DNA from 3 places in the Pseudomonas sp. GW822-FHT02E03 genome. Region 3 is predicted to be linked to each of the others. Evidence: predicted binding sites of a transcription regulator. Region 3 holds the regulator's gene; each other region holds the start of a gene.

Region 1 (5,174 bases), on a different contig from region 3:
CGGTGGCAGCTCCACGGGCTGAGCCTTTACGCCATCGGGCGGTTGATTGCTGTAGGCGGTGTTGCCGGCGGCATCGATGTATTTGTAGATTTGGGCCATCGCGGGAGAAATGCAGGGCAGCAGTAGAAGTAATAACAGTGGCCGCATTCAGATTCCCCGTGTCGAGCAAAGACTACTCCGCCAATGGAATACCCTTGCTCCCAGCATAGAACACAATAAGTTTTACCGGTGTATCGCCGGTCACTCCACGATGAGTGATATTGACCATTTCAGCCAGCGCTTCGCCCTGTTTGATACGCCGGGTCTGGCCGCTGTTCCGGTCTTCGACTGTTAGCTCGCCTGAGAGGATATAAGCTGCGTTGGGAATCGGATGGGTGTGCCAGGAGAGTTTGCTGTTGGCAGGGATCGTGAGTTTGAGCACTGTCAGCTCAGGCGCGGCATCCGGGTAGCGAATGTAAGGTGTGCTATCCCACGACTTGCTGCTTTGAAGCAGGATTTCCCGTTCGATTTCTGTCGATGGGGGAGTTGTGGTGCAGCCTGAAAGGACGAGGGCGGTGAGAGCGGTCAGTAGAATCTTGAGTGTGAAAGTTGTCATCATTCCATCCGTTGATTGCAGGTAGTGGACAGGCTACGAGCCATTCAAGTGGGTTGATGCCGGACGACGCTGTGTATGCCCGAGGAAAAGTCGAATTTCATTGTCGGAAGTTGCCCATAAAAAAGGCCTCCCGAAGGAGGCCTCTCTTTTGTCACGCCGCGTAGCGCGGCGCTACCGGATCAGCAGCTGTAGTACAGCTCATATTCCAGTGGGTGTACGAAGGTACGAACCTTGATTTCTTCTTCGCTTTTCAGAGCGATGTAAGCGTCGATGAAGTCGTCGCTGAAAACGCCGCCTTTGGTCAGGAACGCACGACCTTTGTCCAGCTCTTCCAGGGCTTCTTTCAGGCTGCCGCAAACTTGTGGGATCTCTTTCGCCTCTTCAGGCGGCAGGTCGTACAGGTTTTTGTCAGCTGCGTCGCCAGGGTGGATCTTGTTCTGGATGCCGTCCAGGCCAGCCATCAACAGTGCAGCGAAGCCCAGGTACGGGTTAGCTGCCGGATCCGGGAAGCGAGCTTCGATACGGCGAGCGCGAGGGCTGGACACGTAAGGAATACGGATCGAAGCCGAACGGTTACGAGCCGAGTAAGCCAGCATCACTGGCGCTTCGAAACCTGGGACCAGACGCTTGTAGGAGTTGGTCGACGGGTTGGTGAAGCCGTTCAGAGCCTTACCGTGCTTGATGATGCCGCCGATGAAGTACAGAGCGGTATCGGACAGGCCGGCATAGCCTTCGCCAGCGAAGGTGTTCTTGCCATCTTTGGCGATGGACAGGTGAACGTGCATACCCGAACCGTTGTCGCCGTACAGAGGCTTAGGCATGAAGGTCGCGGTGCGGCCGTATGCATCAGCAACGTTGTGTACGCAGTACTTCAGGGTTTGAACTTCGTCAGCCTTGGCAACCAGGGTGTTGAACTTCACGCCGATTTCGTTCTGGCCGGCAGTCGCCACTTCGTGGTGGTGAACTTCGATGACCAGGCCCATTTCTTCCATGGCGTTGCACATGGAGGTACGGATTTCGTGGTCGTGGTCGAACGGCGGAACAGGGAAGTAGCCGCCTTTGACGCCTGGACGGTGGCCTTTGTTGCCGCCTTCCACGTCCTGATCGGACATCCACGAACCTTGTTCGGAGAAGATTTTGAACATCGAACCGGAGATGTCGGACTTGAACTTCACTTCGTCGAAGATGAAGAACTCAGGCTCTGGACCAACGAATACGGTGTCACCGATACCGGTCGACTTCAGGTATTCCTCGGCACGCTTGGCGATCGCACGTGGGTCACGGTCGTAGCCTTGCATGGTCGAAGGCTCGATCACGTCGCAAACCAGAATCAGGGTCGGCTCTTCGGTGAACGGGTCGAGAACGGCAGTGCTGTCGTCCGGCATCAGGATCATGTCGGAGGCTTCGATGCCTTTCCAGCCAGCGATGGAGGAACCGTCGAACATTTTGCCTTCTTCGAAGAAAGCTTCATCCAGCCCATCGCGAGCCGGCATGGTCACGTGGTGCTGAGTGCCTTTGGTGTCCGTGAAGCGCAGATCAATCCACTTGACGTCATGATCTTTGATGAGTTGAACCGACTTCGACATAGTGTCCTCCGGGTGGCTTCGGGCTTAGTAGTGGATGCCCTTAGAATGTGGGTGATGCCGGCGCGAATACTCTGCCAAGGCAACCTGCCTCACAAGGGAGCAAATTGCATGCCAGTGCCCCACCATGGGTTTTTTGCCCCAATATCACGCTTATAAAGGTGCAAAGCCTCGAAAAGCGCCAAACCTCGCCCTGTAATGTAGCGTCGAAATCAATAAATGACCTGTTTTGGTGCGCGCAAAACCTTCTGCACATTAACTGGTTAAACCTTGAGCAATTTCCGCTATAATCCGCGCCCCCCTTTTTCGGCTGGCCCAGCGCGCGCTGTTTTCATGAAACTAATCGTAAAAGTCTTCCCCGAGATCACCATCAAGAGCCGCCCGGTACGGATGCGTTTCATCCGCCAGTTGGCTAAAAACATCCGTACCGTGCTCCGCGACCTGGACCCGGCTGTGGTGGTGAACGGTGTGTGGGACAATCTCGAGCTGGAAACCCGCGTCAGCGAGCCGAAAGCCCTGAAGGAGATGACCGAGCGCCTGAGCTGCATGCCGGGCATCGCGCATTTCCTGCAGGTCGATGAATACCCGTTGGGCGACTTCGACGACATCGTCGCCAAGTGCAAGCAGCATTTCGGTGACGCCCTGGCCGGGAAGATCTTTTCGGTGCGCTGCAAGCGTGCCGGCAAGCACGAATTCAGCTCCATGGACGTCGAGAAATACGTCGGCAGCCAACTGCGTCGTCAGTGCGGCGCCGCCGGAATCTCGCTCAAAGAGCCTGAAATCGAAGTTCGCATCGAAATTCGCGACAAACGGTTGTTCGTGATCCACAGCCAGCACAACAGCATCGGCGGTTATCCGCTGGGTGCCCTGGAGCAGACGCTTGTACTGATGTCCGGTGGCTTCGATTCCACCGTCGCCGCCTACCAGATCATGCGCCGCGGGCTGATGGCCCACTTCTGCTTCTTCAATCTGGGCGGACGAGCCCATGAATTGGGCGTCATGGAAGTCGCGCACTTCATCTGGAAGAAGTACGGCAGCTCCCAACGCGTGTTATTTGTCAGTGTGCCGTTCGAGGAAGTACTGGGAGAAATTCTCGGGAAAGTCGATAACAGTCATATGGGTGTAGTTTTGAAGCGTATGATGTTGCGCGCTGCTTCCCGTATTGCCGATCGGCTGGAGATCGAAGCGCTGGTCACCGGCGAAGCGATTTCCCAGGTGTCGAGCCAGACGTTGCCGAACCTGTCCGTGATCGACTGCGTGACCGACAAGCTGGTCTTGCGCCCGCTGATCGCCAGTCACAAGCAGGACATCATCGACCTGGCCAACGAAATCGGTACTGCCGATTTCGCCAAGCACATGCCGGAATACTGCGGGGTCATCTCGGTGAACCCAAAGACCCACGCCAAGCGTCCACGCGTGGAGCATGAAGAGAAAGAATTCGACATGGCGGTACTCGAGCGTGCGCTCGAGAACGCCAAACTGGTGCCGATCGATCGCGTAATCGACGAATTGGGCCAGGATTTGCAGATCGAAGAAGTCAGCGAAGCACTGGCGGGCCAGATCATCATCGATATCCGTCACCCGGATGCCGCTGAAGACGAGCCGCTGGAACTCGCTGGCATTGAGGTACAAGCGATGCCGTTTTATGCACTGAACGCTCGTTTCAAGGAACTGGACCCTACTCGCCAGTACCTGCTGTATTGCGACAAAGGCGTGATGAGTCGCCTGCATGCCCACCATTTGCTCAGTGAGGGGCATGCCAATGTGCGCGTTTATCGACCGAGCTAAGTGCCCGGGGCTGTTTGCCTGTGGCCTGCGTCACCGGCCCCCCGACGCCGCCGTCAAGCTGTAACGGCTTTGCCGGACTCTACTGTAAATCGCTGCCAAGACTTGTCAGCACACCGAATCCTCTGATCGAGATACACAAGTGATCGAAAATCTACGCAACATCGCCATCATTGCTCACGTTGACCATGGTAAAACCACCCTGGTAGACAAACTCTTGCGTCAATCCGGCACCCTGGAGCGCAACGAGCTCAACGACGAGCGCGTGATGGACTCCAACGACCAGGAAAAAGAGCGCGGTATTACCATTCTGGCGAAAAACACCGCCATCAACTGGAACGGCTACCACATCAACATCGTGGACACCCCGGGCCACGCCGACTTCGGCGGCGAAGTTGAACGCGTAATGTCGATGGTTGACTCCGTTCTGCTGCTGGTTGACGCTCAAGACGGCCCTATGCCGCAAACCCGTTTCGTGACCAAGAAGGCTTTCGAAGCCGGCCTGCGTCCAATCGTGGTGATCAACAAGGTTGACCGTCCAGGCGCGCGTCCGGACTGGGTTCTGGACCAGATCTTCGACCTGTTCGACAACCTCGGTGCTACCGAAGAACAGCTGGACTTCAAAGTCGTCTACGCCTCGGCCCTGAACGGCATTGCCGGTCTGGAACACACCGACATGGCTGAAGACATGACTCCGCTGTACCAGTCGATCGTCGACAACGTACCTGCGCCGAAAGTCGACCGTGACGGTCCGTTCCAGATGCAAATCTCCGCTCTGGACTACAACAGCTTCCTGGGTGTTATCGGCGTTGGCCGTATCGCTCGTGGTCGCGTCAAGCCGAACACCCCGGTTGTCGCTATCGGTGCCGACGGCAAGAAGCGTAACGGTCGTATCCTGAAGCTGATGGGTCACCACGGTCTGCACCGTGTAGACGTTGAAGAAGCTGCTGCAGGCGACATCGTGTGCATCAGCGGTATGGACTCGCTGTTCATCTCCGACACCCTGTGCCACCCGGACACCGTTGAAGCGATGAAGCCGTTGACTGTCGACGAGCCAACCGTTTCCATGACCTTCCAGGTAAACGACTCGCCTTTCTGCGGTAAAGAAGGCAAGTTCGTGACTTCCCGTAACATCAAGGAACGTCTGGACAAAGAGCTGCTGTACAACGTTGCACTGCGCGTTGAAGAAGGCGACTCGGCTGACAAGTTCA
Region 2 (5,174 bases), on a different contig from region 3:
TCAGCCTGACCCCGAACTTCGCCACAGCCATTCAACAGCTCAACGGGAAGATTGGCACCATCGACAGCCGACAGGCAAAACCGGCCAGCGTCGACATCAAGGGCAAGGTCGACCGCTATGCACCGGTGACCATCAAGGGTTCGGTCAATCCGTTCGACCCGATGGCCAGCCTGGACATCGCCACCAGTTTCAAACGGGTGGAATTGACCACTTTGACGCCCTACTCCGGCAAGTTCGCCGGTTACCGTATCCGCAAGGGCCGGCTCAATCTCGACCTGCATTACAAGATCACCAACGGCCAGCTCCTGGCCGAAAACAAAGTGGTGGTCGAGCAGTTGCAACTGGGTGAAAAGGTCGACAGCCCGGACGCGGTGAGCCTGCCACTGAAACTGGCGATTGCCTTGCTCAAGGATGTCGACGGCAAGATTTCCATCGAACTGCCGGTGAGCGGCGACCTGAACAACCCTCAGTTCAGTGTCATGCCTATTATCTGGCAGACCCTGCGCAACCTGATCGTGAAAGCCGCCGCAGCGCCATTCAAAATGATTGGCGGGCTGGTCAGCGGCGGTGGTTCGGAAGACTTGGGCAGCGTGGCATTTGCACCGGGTTCCAGTGACTTGAGCAAAGACGCCGAAGCGGCGCTGGTCAAACTGTCCCAAGCGCTCAAGGAGCGTCCGGCCCTGCGCCTGGAAATCGAAGGCACCGCGGCCAAGAGCAGCGATGGCCCGCTGATTGCCGAGCAACGCCTGGAGCGGGAGTACCAGTACAACTACTACAAAATGCTCCAGCGTCGCGGTGACAAAGTACCGGCCCAAGCCTCGTTGCTGGACGTACCGGACAACGAGAAAGGCCCGCTGCTTGAAGGGATCTACCGCACACGCCTCAAGACCCAGCCGCCCGCCGAATGGAAGGATCTGGGCAAGGAAGAACGCAGCAAAAAAATGCGGGAAGGCGTGATCGCGTTCTGGAGTTCCAGCGAGGTGCTGTTGCGTCAACTGGGGCAAGAACGGGCCAGCAGCATCAAGGATTATCTGGTGGACAAGGGGCAATTGGCCGATGACCGCGTGTACTTCATCGACGCCAGCCTCGGCGAGGCAGAAAGCGATGGCCGCGTTATCACGCCCATGCATCTGGATGCCGAATGATGGGCGCACATTGGCTTCTGAGCCTGGCTCTGTTGCTGGCTGCCGGCCAGGCAACGGCGGCTGATACCTTGCGTTGCGGCAGTCAATTGATCAGCGTCGGGGACAGGTCCAGCGAAGTGCTGCAAAAATGCGGAGAGCCCGTTGCCCGCGACTTGCTGGGCTACAAGCGCAGCGCCAATCGACGGGAAGAATTTCAGGTCGAGGAATGGACCTACGGGCCCAACAGCGGGATGTACCAGTACCTGCGCTTTGAAGGCAACCGGTTGGTTCAGATCACCAGCAAGCGTGGTAATTGAATCCACCATAAACCAATGTGGGAGCGAGCAAGCCCGCTCCCACAGTTGTTTTGCGTAGTCCGCAATAGAACAAGCCCCGACACGAATGCCGGGGCCTGTAATGGCCACGTCCTTGTGGCCTTCGCATGAACGCTCAAGTAGCGGCAGACGTATGACTCGGCCCGTCTACCGCACCTTCTCCCGGTCCAGGCGAGAAGCCTTGTCTTACTCGGATTTCAGGCCGTCAGCGGACACCGCTTTGACGCCTTTGATTTTCTTGGCGATAGCCACGGCGGTTGTTTTCTGAGCATCTGTCAGAACGGTCATGGAAGACAGGGAAACAACGCCTTTGTTGGTTTCGACTTTGATGTCGGTGCCTGGGATGCCTTTTTCGGTGAGCAGGTCTGCTTTGACTTTGGTTGTGATCCAGGTATCGGAAACATCCTCTTTCGCTTCAGTGACTTCACCGGCGGCCAGCATCATGGGTGCCTGAGTCGCTTGGGTGGTCTGTGCAAATGCAGCGTTGGCCATGGTCAGGGTCAGCGCGGTAGCAGTAGCGGCAGCGATAGCGAACTTCTTCATACGAGTAACTCCTGTATTTCTGGAAAGTCTGCTGCGTGTCTTGTCAGCAGGGTTACAGGAGAGAGTGCGAACGCTGTGCCAACTGTTCGATAAAAAATAAATTCTTATAAATCAACTAGTTAACAACAAAGGTAATTTTCGGAATCATGCAAATTGCATGACTGCGAAATTATCTACATGCAACTTGCGGGTTTTAACGCAGGCCTAAGGCCATGAATTGTCGGGGGATTTTCTTGATTATTGAATTGGCCCACAAATGACGAGCAAAAAAATGCCCCGCGTCGTGAAACGCGGGGCATTGGCAGGATGACGATGGATCAGCTAGCAGCGGCAACACCCGTGCAGCCTTTAGGAGCATATTCCTGTTCAGCCGTGGTGGCGCACGTCCAACCACCAGCGAGTGTGCGTGTTAGCGTAATGGTTTTGCTGAGTACCGGTCCTGGAGCATTGAGGATCGTGCAACCGATAGTACCTGCGCCGTCAGCGGCGGTACCCGATGCTGTAATTGTGCAATTACCTGTGGTCGCCGTACCGCCGATCAGAGCGAGGGTCGGATTAGTACCTTGGTTGATAATGTCTTCGAAAGGCACTTTCAGTGCCGATATTTCTGCAAGAGCAGCAGTTACCTTCGCCCGCGCCTGGTACTTCGAATATTGCGGCAACGCAAACGTCGCCAGAATCCCGATGATCGCCACCACGATCAGCAGCTCGATCAGAGTAAAACCTTTTTGATTTTTCATAGACAGGCTCCATGCATGAGTCGAAATCTCATGATCTGAACAAGGCACAGCACAGGTCATGCCAAGTCGCGCGCGCCCCTGCCTGCTGGGCGCGAGATCGCGGCAAAGACCTTTCCTACTCCAAGGATCAGCACTATCTGACACTTTTTGTCACCTCACCCCGGCTGGTTTGGTTCCACTGCTTGACTAGGCTATAAGTCATTCACTGTCTGCGTCCGGTATCCCAATGAATGACATCGCCCTTAGCGGTCTGGCCAAGCAATTGGTACTGGCCGAACTGATCACTGACCAAAGTGCGCAACAGGCGTATCAACAAGCCCAACGCAATCGAATTTCGCTGGTCAGCTATCTGGTGCAAAACAAACTGCTGAAAAGCTGGCAGGTCGCCGAGGTGGCCTCGGAGCATTTCGGCATGGCCCTGCTGGACCTCAACTGCCTGGACAAGGACACTCAACCCCGAGGGCTGGTCAGTGAGAAGCTGATCCGCCAGCACCACGCCCTGCCCCTCTGGCGGCGTGGTAACAAGCTGTTCGTGGGGATTTCCGATCCGACCAGTCACCAGGCCATCAACGACATCCAGTTCAGCACCGGGCTGAGCACCGAAGCCATTCTGGTGGAGGAAGACAAGCTCAGCGACGCCATCGAAAAATTCTTCGACAACCACTCCACCGGCCTGGAAGACATGGCCGATGTCGACCTCGACGGGGTGGACATCGAGTCGGTCGATGAGCAGAAACAGGACGCCCTCGGAGGGCAAGATGCCGATGATGCCCCCGTGGTGCGCTTCGTCCACAAGATGTTGCTCGACGCGATCAAGAGCGGTTCTTCCGACCTGCATTTCGAGCCCTATGAAAAAATCTACCGCGTGCGCATGCGCACCGATGGCATGCTGCGGGAGGTCGCCAGGCCGCCGACGCAACTGGCCAACCGCATTGCCTCGCGGCTGAAGGTCATGGCCAGTCTCGACATCTCCGAGCGGCGCAAACCTCAGGACGGGCGAATCAAGATGCGCCTGTCCAAAAGCAAGTCCATCGACTTCCGGGTCAACACACTGCCGACCTTGTGGGGCGAGAAAGTGGTAATACGGATCCTCGACCCGTCCAGTGCCCAAATGGGCATCGATGCCCTCGGCTACGAGCCCGACCAGAAAGACCTGTACATGGCCGCGCTCAAGCAGCCACAGGGAATGATCCTGGTGACCGGCCCCACCGGCTCGGGCAAGACCGTGTCGCTCTATACCGGGCTGAACATCCTCAACACCGTCGACATCAATATTTCCACTGCCGAAGACCCGGTAGAAATCAACATCGAAGGCATCAACCAGGTCAACGTCAATCCCAGGCAGGGACTGGATTTCGCCCAGGCGCTGCGCTCGTTTCTGCGTCAGGACCCGGACGTGATCATGGTCGGTGAAATCCGCGACCTCGAAACCGCTGAAATCGCCATCAAGGCCGCCCAGACCGGGCACATGGTGCTTTCCACCCTGCACACCAACAGCGCCGCGCAAACCCTGACCCGCCTGCACAACATGGGAATTCAGGGGTTCAACATCGCGACCTCGGTCAGCCTGATCATCGCCCAGCGCCTGGCGCGCAAATTGTGCAGTCATTGCAAAAAACCCATCGAAATTCCCCGCGAGGCATTGCTCAAGGAAGGCTTTCCCGAGGAACGCATCGGCTCATTCACGATCTATGAACCCGTCGGTTGCGATCAGTGCAACAGCGGTTACAAGGGTCGGGTAGGGATTTATGAAGTGGTAAAGAACACCCCAGAACTGCAACGGCTGATCATGGCCGAAGGCAATTCACTGGAAATCGACATCCAGATGCGTAAGGACGGCTTCAACGACCTGCGTACTTCGGGCCTGCTCAAGGCCATGCAAGGCATCACCAGCCTTGAAGAAATCAACCGGGTCACCAAGGACTGAACATGGCGGTCAAAGCAGCGAAAATCAGCGTATATGCCTGGGAAGGCACAGACAAAAAAGGCACAAAAATGACCGGCGAATTGACCGGCCAGAATCCCGCGCTGATCAAGGCCCAGTTACGCAAGCAAGGCATCAACCCGGGCAAGGTGCGGAAAAAAACCGCGTCTATTTTCAGTGCCGGCAAACGCATCAAGGCCCTGGACATCGCCCTGTTTACCCGGCAAATGGCGACCATGATGAAAGCCGGCGTACCGTTGCTGCAATCGTTCGACATTATCGGCGAGGGCTTCGATAACCCGAACATGCGCAAACTGGTGGACGAGGTAAAACAGGAAGTCGCGGCCGGTAACAGCTTCGCCGCGGCCCTGCGCAAAAAGCCCCAGTATTTCGATGAGCTGTACTGCAACCTGGTGGATGCCGGCGAGCAGGCCGGTGCTCTGGATACCCTGCTGGAACGGGTGGCGACCTACAAGGAAAAGAGCGAAAGCCTCAAGGCCAAGATCAA
Region 3 (5,174 bases):
GCGAGGTGACGTTGCTGACCAATCCGGACCTGAACATGTTCCGTGGCACCGAATTCCCCTGGCACGTCCAGAGCGAGCGCGGCGAAGTCAACCCGGACGGCACTCAGGTCGAGCTGATTGACTCGGTACGTATCACGCGTTTCGACGAAAAAAACCGTAAAACCCTGATTACCACCACCCGTATGACAGTGTTCCCGCAGCAGCAATATGCGCAGACCGATCAACCCGTTAGAATCGACGGCGCTGGCGGTGTATCGACAGGCAACGGAATGAAAGCGTACCTGAAAGAAAGCAGGATACACCTGCTATCGAACGTAAGAGGACAGTATGAGGCTCGTTAAAACTCTCCCTATTTTGCTCAGTCTGGGCGCAGCACTGGGAAGCGTGAGCGCCTGGGCTCTGCCGAACGATCAAGAGCAGCCTATCCGCATTCAGGCCGACGATGCCCAACTGGACGACAAGAACGGCGTTGCCACCTATAAGGGCGATGTGATCATCACCCAAGGCTCGATGAAGGTCACCGGCAATACCGTGACCATCACCCGCACCCCTACCGGCGACATCGACGTGGTGACTTCGGTGGGCAACCTCGCCTACTTCGAGCAACTGCAAACGGCGGGCGATACCAAGCCGGTCCAGGGCTACGGCGTAACTATCCAGTACCACGCCTCGCAAAACCGCGTAGTGCTGATCGATCGCGCCAAGGTCATCGATAAGGACAACAACGTCACCCAAGGCGAAAAAATCGTCTACGACACGGTCAAAAAGCTTGCGAGCGCCGGTCGCGCCACGGGTAACAAGGTCACCGAGGCACGCCCTCGCATCGACATGGTGATCCAGCCGAAGAAGAAAACCGACGAGCAAAAGGCCCAGTAATGGCAACTCTGAAAGCTCAGCATCTGGCCAAGAGCTACAAGAGCCGTCAGGTCGTGCGCGACGTCAGCCTGTCCATCGACAGCGGTCAGATCGTCGGCCTGCTTGGCCCTAACGGCGCCGGTAAAACCACCTGTTTCTATATGATTGTCGGCCTGGTACAGGCCGATCAAGGCCGCGTACTGATCGATGACCTGGACGTCAGCCACCAGCCGATGCACGGTCGTGCGAAGGCGGGCATCGGCTATCTTCCGCAAGAAGCGTCGATCTTCCGCAAACTGTCGGTGGCCGACAACATCATGGCCATCCTCGAGACCCGCAAGGAGCTCGATCAGGCCGGTCGTCGCCAAGAGCTGGAAAGTCTGCTGCAGGAATTTCACATCCATCACATCCGCGACAATCTCGGCATGAGCCTGTCCGGTGGTGAACGCCGCCGTGTGGAAATCGCCCGGGCACTGGCTACCAACCCGAAATTCATCCTCCTCGACGAACCTTTCGCCGGCGTGGACCCGATTTCGGTGGGTGACATCAAGCAGATCATCCATCACCTCAAGGCTAAAGGCATTGGCGTGCTGATCACGGACCACAACGTTCGTGAGACCCTGGATATCTGCGAAACCGCCTACATCGTCAACGATGGCCAACTGATTGCTGAAGGTGACTCCGCCACCATCCTCGCCAATGAACTGGTCAAGGAAGTGTATCTGGGCCACGAGTTCCGCCTGTAAGCACCTGAGGTGCCCGGGTCGTCGAAGGGGCGCTCGTTTCAATAAAAAATCAATAACTTTTTATTGTTACAGCGCTCTAGGCAAACACTTCAGTTTCGGGCATATAATTTGCTTATGTTTGGCGCTTCGGCGCCCTGTAGTGGATGGCGCATGTGCGCCGGCGAATAAGGTGTTAAGCCCCTGCCATGAAACCATCGCTAGTCTTGAGAATGGGCCAGCAGCTGACGATGACACCGCAGCTGCAACAGGCCATCCGCCTGCTCCAATTGTCGACCCTGGACCTGCAACAGGAAATCCAGGAGGCTCTGGAGTCCAATCCGATGCTCGAACGCCAGGAAGAAGGCGACGACTTCGATAACGCCGACCCCTTGGCCGATAGCGCCGAACAGAAACCCAACGCCGACATTCAGGAACCCTCCTACCAGGAAACCGCCCCGACGGTGGATAACCTTGAGGAAGGCGACTGGAACGAGCGCATCCCCAACGAATTGCCCGTCGACACAGCCTGGGAGGATGTCTACCAGACCAGCGCCAGCAGCCTGCCTAGCAACGATGACGATGAGTGGGATTTCACCACCCGCACATCGGTCGGTGAAAGCCTGCAAAGCCATTTGCTCTGGCAACTGAACCTGGCACCGATGTCCGACACCGATCGCCTGATCGCCGTAACCCTGATCGACTGCATCAACAATCAGGGCTACCTGGACGAAACCCTCGAGGAAATCCTCGAAGCGTTCGACCCGGAACTGGACATCGAACTGGACGAAATCGAAGCCGTCCTGCACCGCATCCAGCAATTCGAACCCGCTGGCATCGGCGCCCGCAACCTCGGTGAATGCCTGCTACTGCAACTGCGCCAGTTGTCCGCCAAGACCCCTTGGCTGGCCGAAGCCAAGCGCCTGGTCACCGATTACATCGACCTGCTCGGCAGCCGCGATTACAGCCAGCTGATGCGCCGCATGAAGCTCAAGGAAGATGAGCTGCGCCAGGTCATCGAATTGGTCCAGAGCCTCAACCCACGCCCGGGTTCACAAATCGAGTCCACCGAAGCCGAATACGTCGTTCCCGACGTGATCGTGCGCAAGGACAACGAGCGCTGGCTGGTGGAGCTGAACCAGGAATCAGTGCCACGCCTGCGGGTCAATGCCCAATATGCCGGTTTCGTGCGCCGCGCCGATACCAGCGCTGACAACACCTTCATGCGTAATCAGCTGCAGGAGGCTCGCTGGTTCATCAAGAGCCTGCAAAGCCGCAATGAAACCCTGATGAAAGTCGCCACCCAGATCGTCGAGCATCAACGCGGCTTTCTCGAATACGGTGACGAAGCCATGAAGCCGTTGGTGCTGCATGACATTGCCGAAGCAGTCGGCATGCATGAATCGACGATTTCACGGGTAACCACGCAAAAATTCATGCATACCCCACGGGGCATCTATGAACTGAAATACTTTTTTTCCAGCCACGTCAGTACCTCTGAAGGCGGTGAATGCTCGTCCACGGCGATCCGCGCGATCATCAAAAAACTGGTTGCCGCGGAAAATCAGAAAAAGCCGTTGAGTGACAGCAAGATCGCTGGTTTACTGGAGGCACAAGGCATTCAGGTAGCCCGTCGCACCGTCGCCAAGTACCGCGAATCCCTGGGGATCGCGCCTTCCAGCGAACGGAAGCGGTTGATGTAGCCGCCGGGCTCGCCACAGCGTTCCAGTGGCAGGCATTTCTGCCTGCCGCTTTATGCACTGGCAACGAAGGAGAAGCTGTATGCAAGTCAACATCAGTGGACACCAACTGGAAGTGACCGAACCCCTGCGCACCTACATCGGCGAAAAACTCGACCGATTAGAGAGGCATTTCGACAAGATCACCAATGTGCAAGTCACGATGAACGTCGAAAAACTGCTGCAGAAGATCGAAGCCACGCTGCATATTCCCGGCGGAGAAGTGGTCGCCAATGCCGAGCATACGGACATGTATGCCGCCATCGACCTGCTGACCGACAAGCTGGATCGCCAACTTAAAAAGCATAAGGAAAAGACCCAGAGCCTCCTCCAGGGCGCGACCGGTCGTTAACACCCCCAATCCATGATCCGACTAGAAACCATCCTGACCCCCGGCCGTTCCCAAGTGAACGCGCCGGGTGGCAGTAAAAAGAAAGCCCTCGAGCAAATTGCCAACCTTATCCACCGCGAAGTACCGGATCTGGAAATGCAGGACGTCTTCGAGGCCTTGATTGCCCGTGAGAAACTCGGTTCTACCGGTTTCGGCAACGGCATCGCCATCCCCCACTGCCGGCTCAAAGGCTGCACCTCGCCAATCAGTGCGCTGCTGCACCTGGAAGCCCCTATCGATTTCGATGCCATCGACGGTGCCCCGGTTGACTTGCTGTTTGTGCTGCTGGTCCCGGAAGCCGCCACCGATGCACACCTGGAATTGCTGCGCCAGATTGCCAGCATGCTGGATCGCAAGGAAGTGCGTGAAAAACTGCGCAGCGCCCCGAGCAACGAAGCCTTGTATCAGGTTGTCCTGGACGAGCAGAACGGTCACTAATCATGCGCCTGATCATCGTCAGTGGCCGCTCCGGCTCAGGTAAAAGTACCGCCCTCGATGTGCTCGAGGACAACGGCTACTACTGCATCGACAACCTGCCTGCCGGCTTGCTGCCGGAGCTGGCCGAACGTGCGCTGATTCACACCGAACTGGCACAACCGCTGGTGGCCGTGTCCATCGATGCGCGCAACCTGCCGAGCCATCTGTCACGGTTCCCCGAATTGCTGGAAGAGGTCCGCAGCCGGCATATCCAGTGCGATGTGCTGTATCTGGACGCTGACGAAGAAACCTTGCTCAAGCGCTTTTCGGAAACTCGCCGTCGTCACCCGTTGAGCAGCGCCAATCGTTCGCTGGCGGAGGCGATAGAGGACGAAACCAATCTGCTGGGGCCTATCGCCGATTTGGCTGACCTCAAAGTCAATACCACCAATCTGAACCTGTATCAGCTACGCGATACCATCAAGCTGCGCCTGCTGAATCAGCCGGAGCCCGGCACTGCGTTCCTGGTGGAATCTTTCGGGTTCAAGCGTGGCATGCCGGTGGACGCCGATCTGGTGTTCGACGTGCGCTGCCTGCCCAACCCTTACTGGAAGCCGGAGCTACGGGCACAGTCCGGGCTCGATCAACCGGTGGCCGAGTACCTGGCGGCACAGCCGGACGTCGAAGAGATGTTCCAGGACATTTCCTCATACTTGCTCAAATGGCTACCCCGCTTTGCTGCCAGCAATCGCGCCTATGTCACCATTGCCATTGGCTGCACTGGCGGGCATCACCGCTCTGTCTACCTGACCGAACGTCTGGGTCAGGTCCTGCAAAAAAACCTGAAGAACGTCCAGGTCCGCCACCGCGACCTCAGCTAAAGGATTCACATCGCGATGCCTGCTCTGGAAATCGAAATCATCAACAAGCTGGGCCTGCATGCCCGCGCGTCTGCAAAATTCGTTGGGGTAGCGGGTCAGTATCCTTGCCAGATCAGGGTTGGCCGTACACCGGAATCAATGATCGACGGCAAAAGCATCATGGCCATGA

What was found. The regulator sigma-54, encoded in region 3, starts transcription at its own class of promoters, with help from an activator protein. The targets are predictions, from matches to a motif close to ANTGGCATNNANNTTGCTNT.
Region 1: glnA (glutamate--ammonia ligase) is a predicted target of sigma-54. The motif match lies at 2,278-2,297, and genes of this name have one in related genera.
Region 2: AC1RQB_RS27745 (pilin) is a predicted target of sigma-54. The motif match lies at 2,789-2,808, and genes of this name have one in related genera.

Annotation. Positions count from the first base shown of each region.
Region 1 is NZ_JBXAOA010000043.1:8,626-13,799, forward strand. It holds gene AC1RQB_RS23400 (DUF4124 domain-containing protein) at 1-147, opposite strand, end outside; gene AC1RQB_RS23405 (cupin domain-containing protein) at 173-598, opposite strand; gene glnA (glutamate--ammonia ligase) at 775-2,181, opposite strand; gene thiI (tRNA uracil 4-sulfurtransferase ThiI) at 2,512-3,966, shown strand; gene typA (translational GTPase TypA) at 4,106-5,174, shown strand, end outside.
Region 2 is NZ_JBXAOA010000080.1:3,666-8,839, reverse strand. It holds gene AC1RQB_RS27760 (DUF748 domain-containing protein) at 1-1,145, shown strand, start outside; gene AC1RQB_RS27755 (DUF2845 domain-containing protein) at 1,145-1,441, shown strand; gene AC1RQB_RS27750 (BON domain-containing protein) at 1,646-2,002, opposite strand; gene AC1RQB_RS27745 (pilin) at 2,320-2,742, opposite strand; gene pilB (type IV-A pilus assembly ATPase PilB) at 2,969-4,669, shown strand; gene AC1RQB_RS27735 (type II secretion system F family protein) at 4,672-5,174, shown strand, end outside.
Region 3 is NZ_JBXAOA010000004.1:51,730-56,903, forward strand. It holds gene lptC (LPS export ABC transporter periplasmic protein LptC) at 1-341, shown strand, start outside; gene lptA (lipopolysaccharide transport periplasmic protein LptA) at 328-876, shown strand; gene lptB (LPS export ABC transporter ATP-binding protein) at 876-1,601, shown strand; gene AC1RQB_RS04510 (RNA polymerase factor sigma-54) at 1,787-3,280, shown strand; gene hpf (ribosome hibernation-promoting factor, HPF/YfiA family) at 3,360-3,668, shown strand; gene ptsN (PTS IIA-like nitrogen regulatory protein PtsN) at 3,681-4,145, shown strand; gene rapZ (RNase adapter RapZ) at 4,148-5,005, shown strand; gene AC1RQB_RS04530 (HPr family phosphocarrier protein) at 5,021-5,174, shown strand, end outside.